3 regions of the Kocuria atrinae genome follow, and region 2 is predicted to be linked to each of the others. Evidence: predicted binding sites of a transcription regulator. Region 2 holds the regulator's gene; each other region holds the start of a gene.
The links. The regulator HrcA, encoded in region 2, represses chaperone genes, less so after heat shock. The targets are predictions, from matches to a motif close to TTNGCACTCGNNNNNNNCGAGTGCNAA.
Positions count from the first base shown of each region.

Region 1: groES (co-chaperone GroES) is a predicted target of HrcA. The motif match lies at 3,597-3,623, and genes of this name have one in related genera.
Region 3: groL (chaperonin GroEL) is a predicted target of HrcA. The motif match lies at 3,375-3,401, and genes of this name have one in related genera.

Region 1 is NZ_BAAAQA010000003.1:190,687-196,700, forward strand. Features, by position in the region: gene ABD283_RS02760 (iron ABC transporter ATP-binding protein) at 1-287, opposite strand, end outside; gene ABD283_RS02765 (iron chelate uptake ABC transporter family permease subunit) at 284-1,306, opposite strand; gene ABD283_RS02770 (ABC transporter permease) at 1,306-2,421, opposite strand; gene ABD283_RS02775 (siderophore ABC transporter substrate-binding protein) at 2,418-3,383, opposite strand; gene groES (co-chaperone GroES) at 3,802-4,098, shown strand; gene groL (chaperonin GroEL) at 4,207-5,805, shown strand; gene ABD283_RS02790 (acyltransferase family protein) at 5,966-6,014, shown strand, end outside.
Region 2 is NZ_BAAAQA010000015.1:186,884-192,897, forward strand. Features, by position in the region: gene hemW (radical SAM family heme chaperone HemW) at 1-917, shown strand, start outside; gene ABD283_RS07405 (DUF4870 domain-containing protein) at 1,030-1,482, opposite strand; gene ABD283_RS07410 (DUF3097 domain-containing protein) at 1,606-2,475, opposite strand; gene hrcA (heat-inducible transcriptional repressor HrcA) at 2,649-3,662, shown strand; gene dnaJ (molecular chaperone DnaJ) at 3,736-4,878, shown strand; gene ABD283_RS07425 (16S rRNA (uracil(1498)-N(3))-methyltransferase) at 4,875-5,636, shown strand; gene ABD283_RS07430 (GerMN domain-containing protein) at 5,722-6,014, opposite strand, start outside.
Region 3 is NZ_BAAAQA010000026.1:44,745-50,758, forward strand. Features, by position in the region: gene ABD283_RS12005 (RNase H family protein) at 1-710, opposite strand, end outside; gene ABD283_RS12010 (MgtC/SapB family protein) at 751-1,485, opposite strand; gene groL (chaperonin GroEL) at 1,584-3,215, opposite strand; gene ABD283_RS12020 (hypothetical protein) at 3,497-4,192, opposite strand; gene ABD283_RS12025 (DUF3263 domain-containing protein) at 4,285-4,509, opposite strand; gene ABD283_RS12030 (uracil-DNA glycosylase) at 4,575-5,258, shown strand; gene ABD283_RS12035 (siderophore-interacting protein) at 5,278-6,014, shown strand, end outside.

The sequences.
Region 1 (6,014 bases), on a different contig from region 2:
ACCAGGTCGCGCACGGTGAGTCGAACCGTCAGGGTGTTTTCCTGACGCAGGATGGACAGCTTCTTGGCCAGCTGGTCCGAGGGTGTGTTGAGCACGTCGTGTTCGTCCACGAACACGGACCCCTCGTCCATGGCGACCAGCCGGGCGATCATGGACAGGGCGGTGGACTTCCCCGCGCCGTTGGCTCCGATGATCGAGACCACCCCACCGGGTTCGATCTGCGCAGAGACATGATCCACCACGGTGGTCTCGCCATATTTCTTGGTGAGACCGGATAGCTCAATCACTTGATGGACCCTCTCAACAGCAGGAACAAGAACAACAACCCACCGCAGAACTCAATCACAATGGACAGCGCCGTATCGAATGCGAACACGCGCTCAAGGATCAATTGCCCGCCCACGAGTGCCACGATGCCGAGTAGCACCGAGATCGGCAGGATCCAGGCGTGGCGGAAGGTCCGGCACAGGGCGTAGGCCAGGTTGGCCACGATCAGGCCGAAGAACGTAATGGGACCCACCAGTGCGGTGCACACGCCCACGAAGATCGAGCAGACGATCAAGACGGTGGTCACGGTACGAGTGTGGTTGATACCCAGGCTGATCGAGGTATCACGGCCCAGGGACAGGACGTCGAAACGGCGCCGCATCACGATCAGGGGAATAGTGGCGACCGCAATGATGGCCACCGAGATTCGCAGCAGTCCCAGGTCCACGCCGGTGAACGAGGCGAACATGGAGTCCTGCAGCACCATGAACTCGCTGGGGTCCAGCAGTCGCTGCAGCAGCGAAGAAATACCGCGGAACAGTGTGCCGAACACAATGCCGATCAGCAGTACCAGGTGCAGTGACAGACCGGAGCCCGTGAACAACCACCGATACATGATGGCTGCGAAAAGGACCATGAGCCCCAGTTCCAGCAAGAACAGGGGATAGGTCCCCAGCTGGGTACGACCCACGGTGCCGATCACGAAGATCAACACGGTCTGAATCAACATGAACAAGGAATCGAAGCCCATGATGGAGGGCGTCAAAATCCTGTTGGACGTGACCGTCTGGAACAGCACGGTGGAGACGCCCACGCAGAAGGCGACCAGGACCATGGTGAAGACACGGTTGGCGCGGCGGGGGAGCACGTAGGCAGCGTTCGCATCCAGGCCGAGGAACAGGTACAGGCCGATGCACGCGAGTGCCAAGGCACCGACGAGGGCGGTGACCACGGCGGGTGAGACGGAGCGCACGACAAAGCGTTTGCGCTTCTGCTGGATGGCATTGGGCATCGGCAGAGCGGAGGATTTGGGGGTCATCAGGAACGAGCTCGCTTCCGCAGCAGCATGGCCAAGAAGATCGCGGCACCGACAACGGCCACCACGGTTCCCACGGGAATCTCGAACGGGTAGCGGATCACACGGCCCACGATGTCGCACACGAGCACGAAGCCCGCGCCGAAGACGCCGACCCAGGGAACCGACCGGCGCATGTTGTCACCGATCATGAGCGAGACAATATTGGGAACCACCAGGCCCAGGAACGGGATGGAGCCGATGGTCACAACCACCACGGCGGAAATCAGCGCCACGATGGTCATGCCCAGGGCCATGATGCGCTTGTAGTTCACGCCCAGGGTCGTGGAGACGTCCTGGCCCATCCCGGCGACAGTGAAGCGATCCGCCGCGATGTAGCCGATCAGCGTCAGCGCGGCCACGAGCCAGAGCAGTTCGTAGCGGCCCTTGATGACTCCGGAGAAGTCACCGATCATCCACGTGTTGAGCGTCTGCAGCAGGTTGAACCGGTAGGCGAAGAACGTGGTGATCGCGGCGATCACGTTGCCGAGCATGATGCCGACCAATGGGACCAGCAGCGCGTTGCGCAGGGGAATCTTCTGCAACACGGCAAGGAACAGTGCGGTGCCGCCCACGGCGAAGACCGCCGCAACGCCCATCTTCCCGAGCAGCGGTGCGCTCGGAACCAGGACGGTAACGGTCAACAGGCCAAGGGAGGCAGATTCCACGGTGCCGACCGTGGACGGTTCCACGAATTTATTGCGCGCCATCTGCTGCATGATCAGACCGGCCACAGCCATGGCCATGCCCGCGAGGACCACGGAGATGGTGCGGGGGAAACGTGAAACAGAGAGGAGGTGGAAGGACTCTTGGAGTCCAGCGGTGTCCCCGCCGGCCACCTGACGCATCAGTGTGGCCGGCGTGACGTCCGCAACGCCCACGAACGTTGAGATCACTGCCAGGATGAACACCGCGAAAACGGCGATCACCAGGGCACCGTTGGAACGCAGCAGTCGCCTGAAGGGTCCGGGCCTTCCGGCCTGGTCCGGGCGGTTACTTGCTCCGGGGTTTACAGCGGATTGAGGTTCGGGAGCCGAACCACCGCCGGTGTTCTCAGGTGCGCGAGCGATGGTGCTCACTTCAAGCTGTCCTGAACTTCAGTAATCATCTCGGGGAAGTTGTTCAGGCCGGGGCCCACGATGTACCAGGAGGAGGGATCCAGGTAGGTGATCTGGTCTTCCTTGGCGGCGGTGGTCTGGTTGACCAGGTCGTTGTCCAGGACCTGCTGCGCGGCCTGGCCGGACTCGCCCTGGCCCACGGCCACGTCGCGGTCGATCACGAACAAGCGGTCCGGGTTGGCCTCGGAGATGGCTTCGAAAGACAGGGACTCACCGTGGCTTCCCTCGGACTGCACGTCACCGGCGGGCTCGATTCCCAAGGTGTCGAAAATGATGTTGCCGAAACGCGAGCCGGGGCCGTAGGCGTTGACTTCACCGGCGTTGGTCATCAGGAACATTCCGGAACCGGCGTCAGCGGCCGCTTCCTTGGTGTCAGAGATCTGCTGGTCGACCTCCGAGAGCTTGTCCTCGACCTCGGATTCCTTACCCAAGATCTGACCAATGGTCTCCGACTGTTTCTTGAAGGAGTCGACCGGATCCTTCTGATCCATGGTCAGGTCAATGGTGGGGGCGATCTCAGAGAACTGGTCATAGAAGTCTGCGGTGCGCCCGGAAATGATGATCAGATCCGGGTTAGCGGCCGAGATGGCCTCCATGTCCGGTTCCTTCATGCCGCCGGCATTGACGTACTTCTCGTCCTGGTACTTCTCGAAATCGTCCGGCAGGGACGCGGGCTTGGGCAGGCCGTCAACCTCTTCACCCAGGGCCTCGAAGCTGTCGATGACACCCAGGTCCATAGAAATCACGGTCTCGGGGTTCTTAGGAACCTCGGTGGTGCCCTGAACGTGTTCCACGCTCACGGTTTCGTTCGAGGCGCTTTCTTCGGAGGATGAGTCGCCGGAGGCCTCAGTGGAGCAACCAGTGAGAGCGAGCAGGCCGCCTGCGGTGAGCAGTGCCATGGCCTTGGGGCTGATGCGGTTCATGTCGTTCCTCAAGTATTCAGGGAAGTTGCGGGTCGTGCGGCCGCGCAAACCCGGAACAATGCCGGAGAGGGTATGACGGCGCCGTCGTGCCCCAACCTGCGATTGCATCGTCTTAGGTTTGCCTTACCTGACAAACTATCGGGCGGAAACGCATGTGCGCAAGCTAATAGCGAAGGTATTTCTGACCTAATTTTTTCACCGCCCAGTGAACGCTTGGCACTCGTCTTGACCGACTGCCAGCCCAACCCTAGAGTGACTATTAGCACTCTCCGGGTGAGGGTGCTAAGGGCCAGGCGCTCAATCGGCACCGCGACGACGGTTGGCACGCCAACTGGCTCGTAGCGCATCCACGGTCATGGGACCCCATGAACCACCGTGGGCGCTCACCGTCTCATACGCCTAAAGAAAGGGAGAGATCGTGTCGGTCTCCATCAAGCCCCTCGAGGACCGCATTGTGGTCCAGCCGCTGGCCGCCGAGCAGACCACTGCTTCCGGTCTGGTCATCCCCGATACCGCCAAGGAGAAGCCCCAGGAGGGCACCGTCCTGGCTGTGGGTCCGGGCCGCGTTGACGACAAGGGCAACCGCATCCCCGTGGACGTCAAGGAAGGTGACCTGGTCATCTTCTCCAAGTACGGCGGAACCGAGGTCAAGTACAACGGCGAAGAGTACCTCGTGCTCCCGGCACGTGACGTGCTGGCTGTCATCGAGAAGTAAGTCTTCCAATACCTTTCTGCGCGGTGCCCGCTGCGCCTACTCGTGAGTGGGTGGCGCACGGGTACCGCGTTTTTCACCCTTAGTCTTCTCGCCCGATAAGGAGCACACATGCCCAAGCAGTTGGCGTTCAACGACGCCGCTCGCAAAGCCCTTGAGGCCGGTGTCAACCGGCTTGCCGATACCGTCAAGGTCACCCTCGGCCCGCGTGGGCGCAACGTTGTCCTGGACAAGAAGTGGGGCGCCCCCACGATCACCAACGACGGCGTCACGATTGCTCGTGAAGTAGAGCTCGAGGATCCGTACGAGAACCTCGGCGCTCAGCTGGCCAAGGAAGTTGCCACCAAGACCAACGATGTTGCCGGTGACGGCACCACCACTGCGACCGTGCTGGCTCAGGCCCTGGTCAAGGAAGGTCTGCGCAATGTGGCCGCCGGTGCGGCACCCAGTGAGATCAAGCGTGGAATCGAAGCAGCCGTTGAGGCCGTTTCCCAGCGTCTGCTGGACAATGCACGCCCGGTCGAGGGTCAGGACGTGGCCCACGTGGCCGCGATTTCTGCTCAGTCCCCGGAGATCGGTGAGCTGATTGCTCGCGCGTTCGAGACCGTGGGAACCGACGGCGTCATCACCATCGAAGACGGCTCCTCCACCGAGGTCGAGCTGGACGTGACCGAGGGTATGCAGTTCGACAAGGGCTACCTCTCGCCGTCCTTCATCACCGACCAGGAGCGCCAGGAAGCCGTCCTCGAAGACAGCTTGATCCTGCTCTACCAGGGCAAGATCTCCTCCGTGCAGGACCTCATGCCGGTGCTGGAGAAGGTGCTGCAGGCCAAGAAGCCGCTGACGATCATCGCGGAGGACGTGGAGGGCGAGGCCCTGTCCACCCTGGTGGTCAACAAGCTGCGCGGCACCCTGGATGTCGTCGCCCTGAAGGCACCCGGTTTCGGTGACCGCCGCAAGGCGATCATGCAGGACCTGGCCGTGCTGACCAACGGCACCGTGATCACTCCCGAGTTGGGCATCTCGCTGGACAGCGTGGACCTGACCCAGTTGGGCACCGCGCGTCGAGTGACGGTCACTAAGGGCCTCACGACCGTGGTCGACGGCGGCGGCTCGGCAGAGCAGATGGCCGACCGCGTAGCTGAGATCAAGGCCGAGGTTGAGCGCACCGATTCCGAGTGGGATCGCGAAAAGCTCCAGGAACGGCTTGCTCGCTTGGCCGGCGGCATTTCCGTGATCAAGGTTGGCGCTGCCACCGAGGTCGAGCAGAAGGAACGCAAGCACCGCATCGAGGACGCCGTTTCCTCCACCCGGGCCGCTCTCGAAGAGGGCATCGTGGCCGGTGGCGGTTCCGCACTGGTTCACGCGTCCAAGGCGCTCGACGGCGCCGAGCTCGGTCTCGAGGGCGACGCCGCCACCGCCGTGGGTATCGTTCGCCGCGCATTGGTTCAGCCCCTGCGCTGGATCGCCGAAAACGCTGGACAGGATGGCTACGTGGTGGCCTCCCGTGTCGCGGACCTCGAACCGGGCCACGGCTACAACGCTGTGACCGACGAGTACGAGAACCTGGTCTCGGCCGGCATCATCGACCCGGTCAAGGTCACCCGTTCCGCTCTGCAGAACGCGGCATCCATTGCCGCCCTGGTGCTCACCACCGAAACCCTGGTGGCCGAGAAGAAGAACGAGGATGAGGACCAGCACCAGCACTGACCTGCTGTGATGAAGTCCACGCTGACCGGCGGCTCGCCCCACATCACGGGGTGGGCCGCCGGTTTTTCTGTGCTTCCACCCGGAACCTGTCACCACAAGCGGTGACGACTCACGGGGTACCGATTCCGCGCGGTCACGCGCGAGGGTTAAGGTGGCAACCATGCCCGAAACCACTGCCACTCGGTCGAACGCGACCGACGTCCGACCCG
Region 2 (6,014 bases):
TCCTGACCCAGGCCAAGGAGAGTTTTGGGCTGGCTCCGGACGCGGAGATCACCGTTGAGGCGAACCCGGATTCGGTCACGGATCGCACGTTCGAGATCCTCGCGGCCGCCGGGGTGACGCGAGTTTCCTTCGGGATGCAGTCCGCCGTGCCTCACGTGCTCAAGGTTCTGGAGCGCACTCACACTCCGGCCAATGTTCCGCTCGCCGTGGCAGGAGCTCGCAAGGCGGGACTCTCGGCCAGCGTGGACCTGATTTATGGCACCCCGGGGGAGTCGGTGTCCGATTGGCAGCGTTCCGTGGAAACCGCCCTGGAGCTGGAACCCGACCACATTTCGGCGTATTCGCTCATCATCGAGGACGGCACCAAGCTCGCCGCACAGATCCGGCGCGGTGAGGTTCCCGAGGTCGATCCGGATGACCAGGCGGAAAAGTACATCGTGGCTGATCGTTTGCTGCGTGAAGCCGGATTCGAGTGGTACGAGGTCTCCAATTGGTCTCGTGCCAATGATGGCCGCAGTGCCGAGCAGAATCGCAGCGCCCACAATATTGCGTATTGGCGCAATCAGGATTGGTGGGGGATCGGCCCGGGGGCGCACTCTCACATGGACGGTGTGCGCTGGTGGAACATCAAGCATCCGTTGCCGTACACGAACAAGATTCGCGGGGGAGTCTCACCGGCCGTGGGCCGGGAAACCTTGGATCAGGACACGCAGTACCTCGAGCACGTCATGCTGGGTATTCGGATCCGGGAGGGCCTGGACGTCTCGAGCCTGCGCCCCGAGGGACGCAACGCCGTAGCCGGTCTTATCGCCGATGGATGGGTCGACGGAAAGGCCGCGATCGCTGGCCGGGTGATCCTGACCGGCCAGGGCCGTCTCATGGCCGACGCCGTCACGCGTCGGCTCCTCGACTGGTGACGTTCCATTAGCCAGAGCTGACTGGGCGAAAAATAGCCGCACGATAAAACCGCCGCGTCCGGAGTCACCGGACGCGGCGGCGTCGTTAATGCTTGTTCGCTCTGTGGACCGATCAGGCCTTGGCGGAGCGCTTGGTCTGCAATGTGTCGTACAAGTGCGTGTTGCCGCGGTACTGGTAGGGCTCACCCTGGTTGACCTTGATGCCCGCGATGACCGATTGAACGGTGAGCACCACCCAGGTCAGGGCAGCAATCAGGGCGAAAATCCACCCGACTGCCGGCAGCAGCGCCAGGGCAATGCTGCCCACAATGATCAGCGTGGGCAGCAATGAGAAGTTCAGGGCTTCACGGGATTCCTGCTTGGTGAACGGGCCGCGGTCGCCCATGACGCGCAGGACCAGGTAACTGGGCAGGGCACCGGCCACACCGCCCAGGTGTGCCAGCGTGGCCCACTGCTTGTCCTGGGTGATATCCAGGGGTTCTGCCTGCGCCGGAATGCTCTCGAAAGCGGGGCCGTCCATGGTGGCCGGCCGGGATCCGGGACGGGCCTGTACTTGATCAACCACTACTTGTCTCTTTCCGGGGCTATGCGCCCGTTGGGCAATGTGTCACTGCGCTGGAAGTATTCGGTCCAGTCTAGGGCGAATACACTGTGTTCGAGCTGAAACCGCGGTGTAATTCGCGACACCTCACCCTTGTGGTGCCGTGAGGAAATCAATGAGTTCCTCGACTCTTCCCAGCAATGACGGTTCCAGGTCAGCATAGGAATCCACGCGCGCCAGAATCGCTTGCCAAGCCCGGCCGATGTCCGCGGGTGTCTTATGGGGCAAACCCAAGGCCTTGGCCATGCCGGTCTTCCAGTCGGTTCCGCGTGGAATCACCGGCCACTCGCTCAACCCCAGCACAGAAGGTTTCACGGATTGCCAGATGTCCACGTAGGGGTGGCCCAGCACAAGCAGGTTGCCCCGGGCTCCGGGGACGCTGAGGGCATCAGCGGCGATTCGCGATTCCTTGGAGCCGGCCACCAGGTGATCGACGAGTACTCCCAATCGTCGTTCGGGCCCCGGGTTGAAGTCCCGGACCGCTGCGGGGAGATCATCGATGCCGTGAAGCGGTTCCACCACAATGCCCTCGACCGCTAAATCATGGCCCCACACCTTGGCGACCAGTTCGGCGTCGTGGAAACCCTCCACCCAGATGCGGGATTCCTTGGCCACGCTCGCCCGGAGACCTTCCACAGCCACTGACCCGGAACGAGTGCGGGCGGGTTTCTTGGGGCCGGTTTTCCGAACGGGTGGGCCAAGCTTGATGGGTTCACCGTCCAGCAGGAAGCCCGGGCCCAGCGGGAACGTCTTGATCTTTCCGTGGCGATCCTCCAGCCCGACCACACGCATGCCACCAATAGTTTCCAGGCTCACAGCAGCACCCACCCAACCGGTCTGGGCATCCTCGAGAACCATGCCCGGTTCCAGAGCAGTGTCGCGCGCGGCGGGAGCGGTGCGGGAGACCATGGGGCTACTCAGATCCTGGGGCCCCCAGTTCCAACCGGGTGCTGTCACGATGCGCTGTCCTCACGTGCGGGATGGGTGATCAGCGGTGAGCGTACCAAATGGCGTGACACCACTGCGCGGGTACACTGAAGGAAATTAGCACTGTCATCCGCTGAGTGCCAGAATGAGGCAGTAACCTGATCCGTGATCAGAGTCCAGCCCACGCCGGGGAGGTGAATCGAGTGAGCCAACCGCGCAGAGCCGAAATCCTGCGAGCGATTGTCGAGGACTACGTCCATTCACGCGAGCCGGTGGGGTCCAAGGCCTTGGTGGAGCGACACCAACTGGGCGTCTCTTCCGCCACCGTTCGCAACGACATGGCGGCCCTGGAGGAAGACGGCTTGATCGTCGCTCCGCACACCAGTTCGGGTCGTATCCCCACGGACAAGGGCTACCGGACCTTCGTGGATCAGATCGCGTCCGTGCGGCCGTTGTCCAGTCCGCAGAAGCGGGCCATACAGTCCTTCCTGGACGGAGCCGACGACCTGGACGACGCCATGGAGCGCACCGTCCGGTTGCTCGCTCAGCTCACCCACCAGGCGGCCGTGATCCAGTACCCGGCTGCCTCCGGAACCACGCTGCGCCACGTGGAACTCGTGGACGTGGGCGGCACCGCTCTGCTGGTGGTGTTCATTCCCACGTCCGGCAGAGTCCTGCAGCGCATCGTGGAAGTCAGCCGAGCCTTACCCGAGCATGAACTGATGGAACTGCGAGCGCGAGTTCTGGCAGCGGTCGTGGGACGGCCGCTACAGGACGTCCCGGCCGGTGCGACCAACCTGGTCCAACAACTGCCCCAGGAGCTGAGTGAGGCCGGAGCGGTAGTGGCCGAAGCACTTGCCTCGCTCGCGGCGTCGTCGGAGGACCACCGGCTGGTCATGGCAGGCACGGCCAACCTGGCGCGCTTCAGCGGTGACTTTGCTCTCAGTATCAGTCCCGTCCTCGAAGCACTTGAGGAACAAGTGGTCATGCTGCGATTGTTGTCAGAGATGCAACAGCATGCTCGTGGTGTGGCCGTGCGCATCGGATCGGACAGTACGGACGATCCGCTCGCGGAAACTTCCGTGGTGGCAACCGGTTACGGCCCAGAATCCGTGTCCAAACTGGGCGTGGTGGGTCCCACCCGTATGGATTACCCCTCCACCATGGCGGCCGTCCGAGCCGTGGCGCGCTATTTGTCCCACACGCTGGGGGAGTAGCTGCGCCCGTTGAGGCGCCGTTCCCCATCCGCGTTGAGAAAAACACACTGACGAAAGAAGAATCGATTCCATCGTGAGCGATCACTACGAAACCCTGGGCGTGACCCGGGATGCCAGCCCGGAAGAGATCAAGCGCGCCTACCGCAAGAAGGCCCGCAAACTCCACCCGGATGTGAATCCCTCCCCGGAGGCGGCCGAAGAATTCAAGCGTGTCTCCCACGCCAATGATGTTCTGGCCGACCCCGAGAAGCGCCGCGTCTATGACGCCACGGGTAACGAGAACGGAACCGACACCGGCTTCGGCGGGGGTTTCCCCGGCTCGGGCTTCGGCTTCGCGGACATTTTCGAAACGTTCTTCCAGGGCGCGGGTACCGCCGGCCAACGTGGCCCCCAGTCGCGTACCCGGCAGGGTCAGGACGCGCTCATCAACGTGCGGATCTCCCTCAAGGACGCCGTGTTCGGCGTGGAGAAGGACATCACCGTGGATACCGCGGTCGTGTGCCCCACCTGTCAGGGTTCGTGCTGCCAGCCCGGCACCAGCCCCACCACGTGTTCCATGTGCCGCGGCTCCGGTCACATGCAGTACCAGAAGCAGTCGATCCTCGGTGTGGTCACCACGCAAGCACCGTGTGCGTCATGTAATGGCTTTGGCACCGTGATCGAGAACCCGTGTCACGAGTGCTACGGCGAGGGCCGCGTGCGGGATCGTCGCCCCCTGACCATCAAGATCCCCGCTGGCATCCAGTCCGGTAACCGCATCCGCCTGTCGGGTCAGGGCGAGGCCGGCACCGCTGGCGGACCCAACGGTGACCTGTACGTGGAGCTGAAGGTCGATCCCGACCCCACCTTCCACCGCGAAGGCGACGATCTGCACGCGCGCATCCGCATTCCCATGACCTCGGCCGGCCTGGGCACCACGGTCCAGCTCGACACGTTCGACGGCGCTCGCGACGTGGACGTTGCTGCGGGCACCCAATCCGGTGCCACCGTGACGCTTGAGGACCTCGGTGTAACCCACCTGCGCGGCAAGGGCCGCGGTGACCTTCAGGTGCACATCGAGGTGGAAACCCCGCAGGATCTCAAGTCCGAGCAGCGTGAGTTGCTCGAGCAGTTGGCCGAACTGCGCGGTGAACGCCGTTCGGATGCGACCACCGTGAACACGCCGTCCTCCGGTGGCTTCTTCTCCCGACTCAAGGATCGGTTCAACGATCTGTGACGGATCCGGTCTTCTTCGCCGATCCCGGTGAGCTGAGCGCCGCAAGCGCCGGTGAGGAATTTATCCTCACCGGCGCTGAGGCGCGCCACGCCGTGACCGTACGCAGGCTGCGGACGGGGGAGACTCTAGATCTGGTGGACGGGGCCGGGACTCGGGCTTCGTGCGAATTCTTGCATGGTGACAAAGACACCATGACCGTGCGGGTGGCTTCCGTGACGCACGAACCCGCACCCGCTACCGAGTTCATTCTGGTTCAGGCGCTGGCAAAGGGAGACCGCGATTTACAGGCGGCCGAAAGCGCGACCGAGCTGGGCGTGGACCGTGTGGTCCCGTGGCAGGCCGAGCGCAGTATTGTGCGGCTCAAGCCCGATCGTGCCGCCAAGACCCTGGCCAAATGGCAGTCCACGATGACGGCAGCGGCCAAACAGTCCCGCCGTGCCCGCTGGCCGGAACTGGGGGAGCACGTCAACTCCAACGGTCTGGCCTCATTGATCCAACGGTCGTCTTCAAGTCGGTGGTTCGTTCTGCACGAGTCCTCAGACTTCTCCTGGGGCGGACTGCCCTCCGGCGAACTGAGCGATTCCGGGTCGATCGGATTGATCGTTGGCCCCGAGGGCGGGATCAGCGAACAGGAACTCGAACGATTCATCGCGGCGGGGGCGCGTCCCCTCAAGCTCGGCCACGAAGTCATGCGTGCCTCCACAGCCGGGCCGGCCGCATTGGCGGCACTCTGTGCTGTAACGGGGCGTTGGGCCTAGCCCCTCGGTCGATCGTTCGATCCGATCCCGCCGGTTCTCAGGGTGCGGTCCACACGGTTGCGCCCCGGGGCGGACGCTGGGCGGTTCAGTCCTCGACCACCGTGACGGGATGATCGTCCTCGATTTTTTGACCATCCTCGTTCGTTCCGGCAACACGGACGGTGTAATCGCCTGCGGGAACGTCCACGGGAATCCTGAACTCCGTGCCCGCCGTAGAGGTCGGAGACCCTGTTTCTTCGGTGACGTCTCCGGATTCCAGAGGATCGTCCTCGCCCCGGGGGATGACTTCCCATCGTGCGGACGCGAAATCCGGTAGCACCCGGCCGAACACCGTCAGGGGTGTGCCGGACTTCGTTCCCGTCTGCGGATCGATCAACC
Region 3 (6,014 bases), on a different contig from region 2:
CGTTCCCCCGAGGTCTCCGGGGACAAGAGCGTGGTTTCAAGTGTGATCAGGCGGTTCGCCGGATCCGCGTCCTGGGCGATCCGCTCAGCATTACCAGGTTCCTCGAGCGCGGGATCATTCTCCTGGGCCCACAGCTCCGAGAACAGATCCGGCTCCTCGTGGGAGTCGTCTCCGAAGGAGTTAGCCGGTCCCGTTGCCGAGCGTTGCGACGGAACCTCTTGGACGGACCCATTACTGTCGCGGAAGCCCGGCCCCACGGGCATGTCCTGTTCGGCGTGGCCCGCCTGGTAAGCGGATGCCATTGCACGGGCTCGTTGATCCGCGGCCTCATTGAGCTCGTGCCCGGCGTGACCCTTGACCCATTCGAACTCCACGGTGCGCCCGGCCATTTCCCGGTCCAGGGCCTTCATGATGTCCACGTTGAGAACGGGCTTGCCGTCCTTCTTCTTCCAGCCCTTCTTCTTCCACCCCGGCATCCACTTGGTGATGGAGTTGATGACGTATTGGCTGTCGCACAAAATCTTGAGCGGCTCGTCAGGAATGTGGCGGGTCGATTCCAAGAGGTTCAACACCGCCGTGAGCTCACCCATGTTGTTGGTGCCGTGATCCCAGCCACCGGCCCGCCACGAGGTCTCGTCGATGAACCAGGCCCAGCCGGCAGGGCCGGGATTTCCCAGGGCAGAACCGTCCGCCGCAGCAATAATCGTCATGCGATTATCTTTGCAAAAGACTCCGACAGGCAATAACCCACTACTCGTCAGCCTCCGGTTCCGGCATGACCGCGGCCGAAATCACCCCGGGTACCTCGGAGAATTCCACCACGGCTCGGTGCACATCCGTACGCCCCAGCATCTTGAGCACCATGACCACGTGAGGTCCGGAACTCGTATACACCCGGTCCGTGCGCAGTACCGTGACCGCTAGGTCCAACTCCGTTGCCATGGTCAGCACGGAGCGCAGCACTCCCTTACCATCCTCGTAACGGAGTTCGATGGTCCGTCGGCCCGGGAACCGAAGCAGATACGCCGAGACGGGTTTGAGCACCAACGAGACGAAGAGTTGGATCAGAGTGCCGAGGACCGCCAAGGCAAAGAGCCCGGCCCCGCAGGCCATGCCCACGGCGGCAGCCACCCACACACTCGCTGCCGTGGTCAGTCCGTGGACCACGTCCTTGTGCAAGAAGATGACCCCCGCACCCAGGAAGCCGATTCCCGTGACGACCTGCGCGGCAATGCGCGAGGGGTCCCCCGGTCCCTGTTCGATTCCGGGAAGTGCGTGGAAACCGTAGGCCGAAACCAGCGTGAAAATAGCGGAACCGGTGCCCACCAACGCATGGGTGCGGACTCCCGCGGATTTTCGCCTCAGCTGCCGCTCCACTCCCACCACGGTGCACAGTCCGAACGCAAGGAGCACCGCGGTGGCCTGAGCCCAGACCTGCTCGTCCAATTCCCACACGGTACGCCTCCCCTGGTTACGTCCGATCATAAGCGCACGACAGAGCCCCCGGGACGCAGCTGAACTGCGCTCCGGGGGCTCTGTCACGGCTGGACCGTGATGCGGTCAAGCGTGCCCTAAGGCACTGCTTACATCATGCCGCCCATGCCACCCATGGGATCCGCGCCGGCACCGGCGGGAGCCTCGGGCTCGGGCTTGTCGGCCACGACGGCCTCGGTGGTGAGGAACAGACCGGCAATGGAGGCCGCGTTCTGCAGAGCAGAGCGGGTCACCTTGACCGGGTCGTTGATGCCCGCAGCCATCAGGTCGGTGTACTCGCCAGTGGCGGCGTTGAGACCGTGACCGGTCTCCAGTCCGCGCACCTTGTCCACGACCACGCCGGGCTCCATGCCGGCGTTAGCAGCAATCTGCTTGAGCGGTGCGTCGATGGCGACCTTGACGATGTTGGCACCGGTTGCCTCGTCACCGGTCAGCTGCAGCTTGTCGAAGGCCTTCTGACCGGCCTGGATCAGTGCAACGCCACCACCGGCCACGATGCCCTCTTCCACGGCGGCCTTGGCGTTACGCACAGCATCTTCGATGCGGTGCTTACGTTCCTTGAGCTCCACCTCGGTTGCGGCACCGGCCTTGAGCACTGCCACACCGCCGGCCAGCTTGGCCAGACGCTCCTGCAGCTTCTCGCGGTCGTAGTCGGAGTCGGAGTTGGCGATCTCCGCGCGGATCTGAGCCACGCGGCCCTCGATCTCGTCCTGGGTGCCAGCGCCGTCGACGATGGTGGTCTCGTCCTTGGTGACGACCACCTTGCGGGCGGTGCCCAGCAGGTCCAGGGTTGCGGATTCCAGGGACAGGCCGACCTCTTCGGTGATGACCTGACCACCGGTGAGGATGGCAATGTCTGCCAGCTGAGCCTTACGACGGTCACCGAAACCGGGAGCCTTGACGGCAACGGACTTCACGGCACCGCGCATTTTGTTCAGCACGAGCATGGCCAGGGCCTCGCCCTCGACGTCCTCGGCGATGATCAGCAGCGGCTTGGAAGCCTGCATGACCTTCTCCAGAACGGGGACCAGGTCCTTCACATTGGAGATCTTGGAGTTGACGATCAGGATGTAGGGATCCTCGAGGACCGCTTCCTGACGGTCTGCGTCGGTCACGAAGTAACCGGACAGGTAACCCTTGTCGAAGCGCATGCCCTCGGTGAGCTCGAGGTCCAGGCCGAAGGTGTTGGACTCCTCGACCGTGATGACGCCTTCCTTGCCGACCTTCTCCATCGCAGCGGCGATGAGCTTGCCGATCTCGGGGTCAGCGGCGGAGATCGAAGCGGTTGCAGCGATCTCTTCCTCGGTCTCGATCTCCTTGGCCGAGGACAGCAGTTCCTCGGTCACGGCGGCAACGGCCTTTTCGATGCCGCGCTTGAGCGACAACGGATCGGCACCGGCGGCAACGTTGCGCAGGCCTTCCTTGACCAGGGCCTGTGCAAGCACGGTGGCCGTGGTGGTGCCGTCACCGGCGATATCGTCGGTCTTCTTGGCAACTTCCTTGACGAGCTCCGCGCCGATCTTCTCGTACGGATCTTCGAGCTCGATTTCCTTGGCGATCGACACACCATCGTTGGTGATGGTGGGAGCGCCCCAGGCCTTCTCCAGAACAACGTTGCGTCCGCGCGGGCCAAGGGTCACCTTGACGGCGTCGGCCAGGGTGTTCAGGCCCCGTTCGAGTCCGCGGCGTGCCTCTTCGTCAAAAGCGATCATCTTTGCCATGTGTTGCGTCCCTCCTGGACGGTTGACAAACAAATCTATTCATCACGATGCCCGCGACGGACGATGGCTCGCGCGGATCCTCACCCGCGTGAAACGCACCTCACCGTGATGGATGGTTTTCACTCGAATCATGTGAGTGGGCTTCGCCCGGACCCGGGTTTAGCAGTCCACTCAGTTGAGTGCTAAGTCAATACTGGCACTCGACCGCGGAGAGTGCAAACACCTTGAGTGACGCAAACTCAGGTTTCATCCGAGGCTGAAACCTCGAACGTGTCCACCGTTCAGCGACCCGGACTCGGAGCAGCGGCAGCCTCCGTGTCTGGCGATGCGCCAGCGGCTTCTGCCGTGACATCGGTGGCGCCCGCGTCATTGACCGCGCCTTCTTGTTCTTGGGCGGCCGGTTCACCGGGCTCGACGTCGGCCGCACCGGCGCCCGGCACGGCGGGATCACCGGCCGGTGCTTCCTCAACCCCCGGCGCCGCGGGCGGCTCTGCGGGGGCCTCGGGAGCGGGGTTGGCCGGTGCCTCGGGCGCGGGCTGCGCCGGCGGGGCGGGAGCCTCCGGAGCAGCGGGTGCGCCCGGATCTTGGGGCGCGGCCGGATCCGCAGGCGCTTCGGGAGCTGCCGGGTCCTGACCGGGTACGCCACCGTCACCGGGGACGGCAGGCACTGCGGGTGACGCTGGGGCCGCAGGTGCCTCAGAGGGGCTCTCGGAGGTTTCGGAAGGACTGGGTTCCGAGGTGCTCGTGGTGATATTGCCCGAGGGCGTGGGCGTGTTCTCGACCGCGTCCTGCGCGGTGCGTGGGGCATTCACGAATGCGATGGCCCCGACCGTCAGCGCCAGGACACCCGCTCCGATGATCGCGAGAAATCCCTTGCGAGAACCGGTACGCGCCTGAGGGTTATGACCTCGGTGGGCACCTTGACGGGTTCCGTCCTCGGGAACGTCGTCGAATTCGTCGCGGGGGTATTCACTCATAGTCCATACTTCCGGTCAGCCTGGGTTTGCCTCTACTATCCCATGTGCCCGGTGCGTTCTCCTACCCGCCGCCGTGGCAGGGCAAGGCTCAATCAGCGCAGCCGCGCCCGGCGCAAACGGGAGATGAGCATGGGAGCGAACCGAGCGGCGTCGTCGCGGTCGATCAACGCGTTGAGCCGCTGGTAGTAATGGACCGGGCTCAGCCCCAGGCGCTGGCGAATCGCAGATTCCTTGGCCCCTCGATACTTCCAGTGTTCGGATTCCAGCTGCAGGATGGCCTTGTCGAGGGAATCGAGCCCGTCGTTTGATTCAGCCATGACAGCCACCATAACCGGTAATCTCGTAGCGTTATTCGTACCCGCTATTGAATGGAGACCAGTTCATGGCCGAGCCTCGTCCTCTGAACGAGATCATGAGCGATGACTGGGCGCGGGCACTCGAACCCGTGGAGCCGGCCATCCGCACGATGGGCGAATTTCTGCGCACGGAGCATGCCGCCGGCCACCGCACCTTCCCGGCGGGCGAGAACATCTTTCGGGCTTTCCAGGAGCCCATGTCCGAGGTCAAGGTATTGATTGTCGGCCAAGACCCCTACCCCACGCCGGGCCATGCCATGGGCCTGTCCTTCTCGGTGCAACCGCAGGTTCGTCCGATCCCACGCTCCCTGCAGAACATCTACAAGGAACTGCAATCAGATCTGGGGATCACTCCGCCCGAACACGGTGACTTGTCATCGTGGTCCGAACAGGGCGTCATGTTATTGAACAGGGCCTTGTCCGTCCGCGAGGGTTCGTCGGCATCGCACCGCGGCAAAGGCTGGGAGGCGATCACAGAGTGCGCAATCAAGGCGCTCGCTCAGCGAGGCACTCCCCTGGTCGGAATTCTGTGGGGTCGTGATGCCCGGGACACCAAGCCGTGGTTGGGCGGGGCACCCACGGTGGAATCCGTGCATCCTTCGCCGCTGTCCGCGTCTCGGGGGTTTTTCGGCTCGAAGCCTTTCTCCCGCACGAATGCATTGCTCGAGGAGCAAGGCGCCCAACCCGTCAACTGGACGCTCCCGGCTTAGGAGCACCTAAGCTTGGGGCATGAACAAGACCGCTGCCCGGAAACCTCGCAAACCTCAGCTCAACCTCGAGGTGGTTGAACGCAGAGAGCTGTCCCCGGGCATGGTTCGCGTGGTGTGCAGCATCCTCAATCACGAGGATTACCAGGACATTGCCCCGCCCGAAAAGTACGTCAAGCTGGTCTTTTTCTCGGACGGCACGTTGTCGGAGACACCCGCCGGCGAGTTCCCGGATTATTGGTCGGTCCGTGAAACGGCCGCTGTCGAGGACCTCCCCGTCACCCGCCACATGACACTGCGCCGGTACGACGCCGCCGCGGGCACCTTGTGGATCGACGTCGCCCTGCACGGCACCGAGGGGCACGCGGGCCCGTGGGCCGCCACCGCCAAGGCCGGCGATCACTTCGTAGCCGTGGGCCCCGGCGGCAAATGGGAACCGGATCCGAAAGCGTCCTGGACGCTACTGGCCGGCGACGAAGCGGCCATCCCCGCAGTGCTGGCCAATGTGGAGGCACTACCGGAAAACGCTCGTGGGCTTGCCATCCTCGAAGTGCAGGACCCGGCGCACCAGCACGACCTCAGCGACGTGGCCATTCCCGCGGATCTCGAAATCCGTTGGGTCTACCGATCCAGCCAGCAGCAGGGTGAACGCGCCCTCGTGTCGGCGCTCGGCCAGGCGGAATGGCCCGCCGATCTCACCGGTGTGCAGGTCTTCGTGCACGGTGAACGCGAAGCCATGAAGGAAGCTCGCAAGGAACT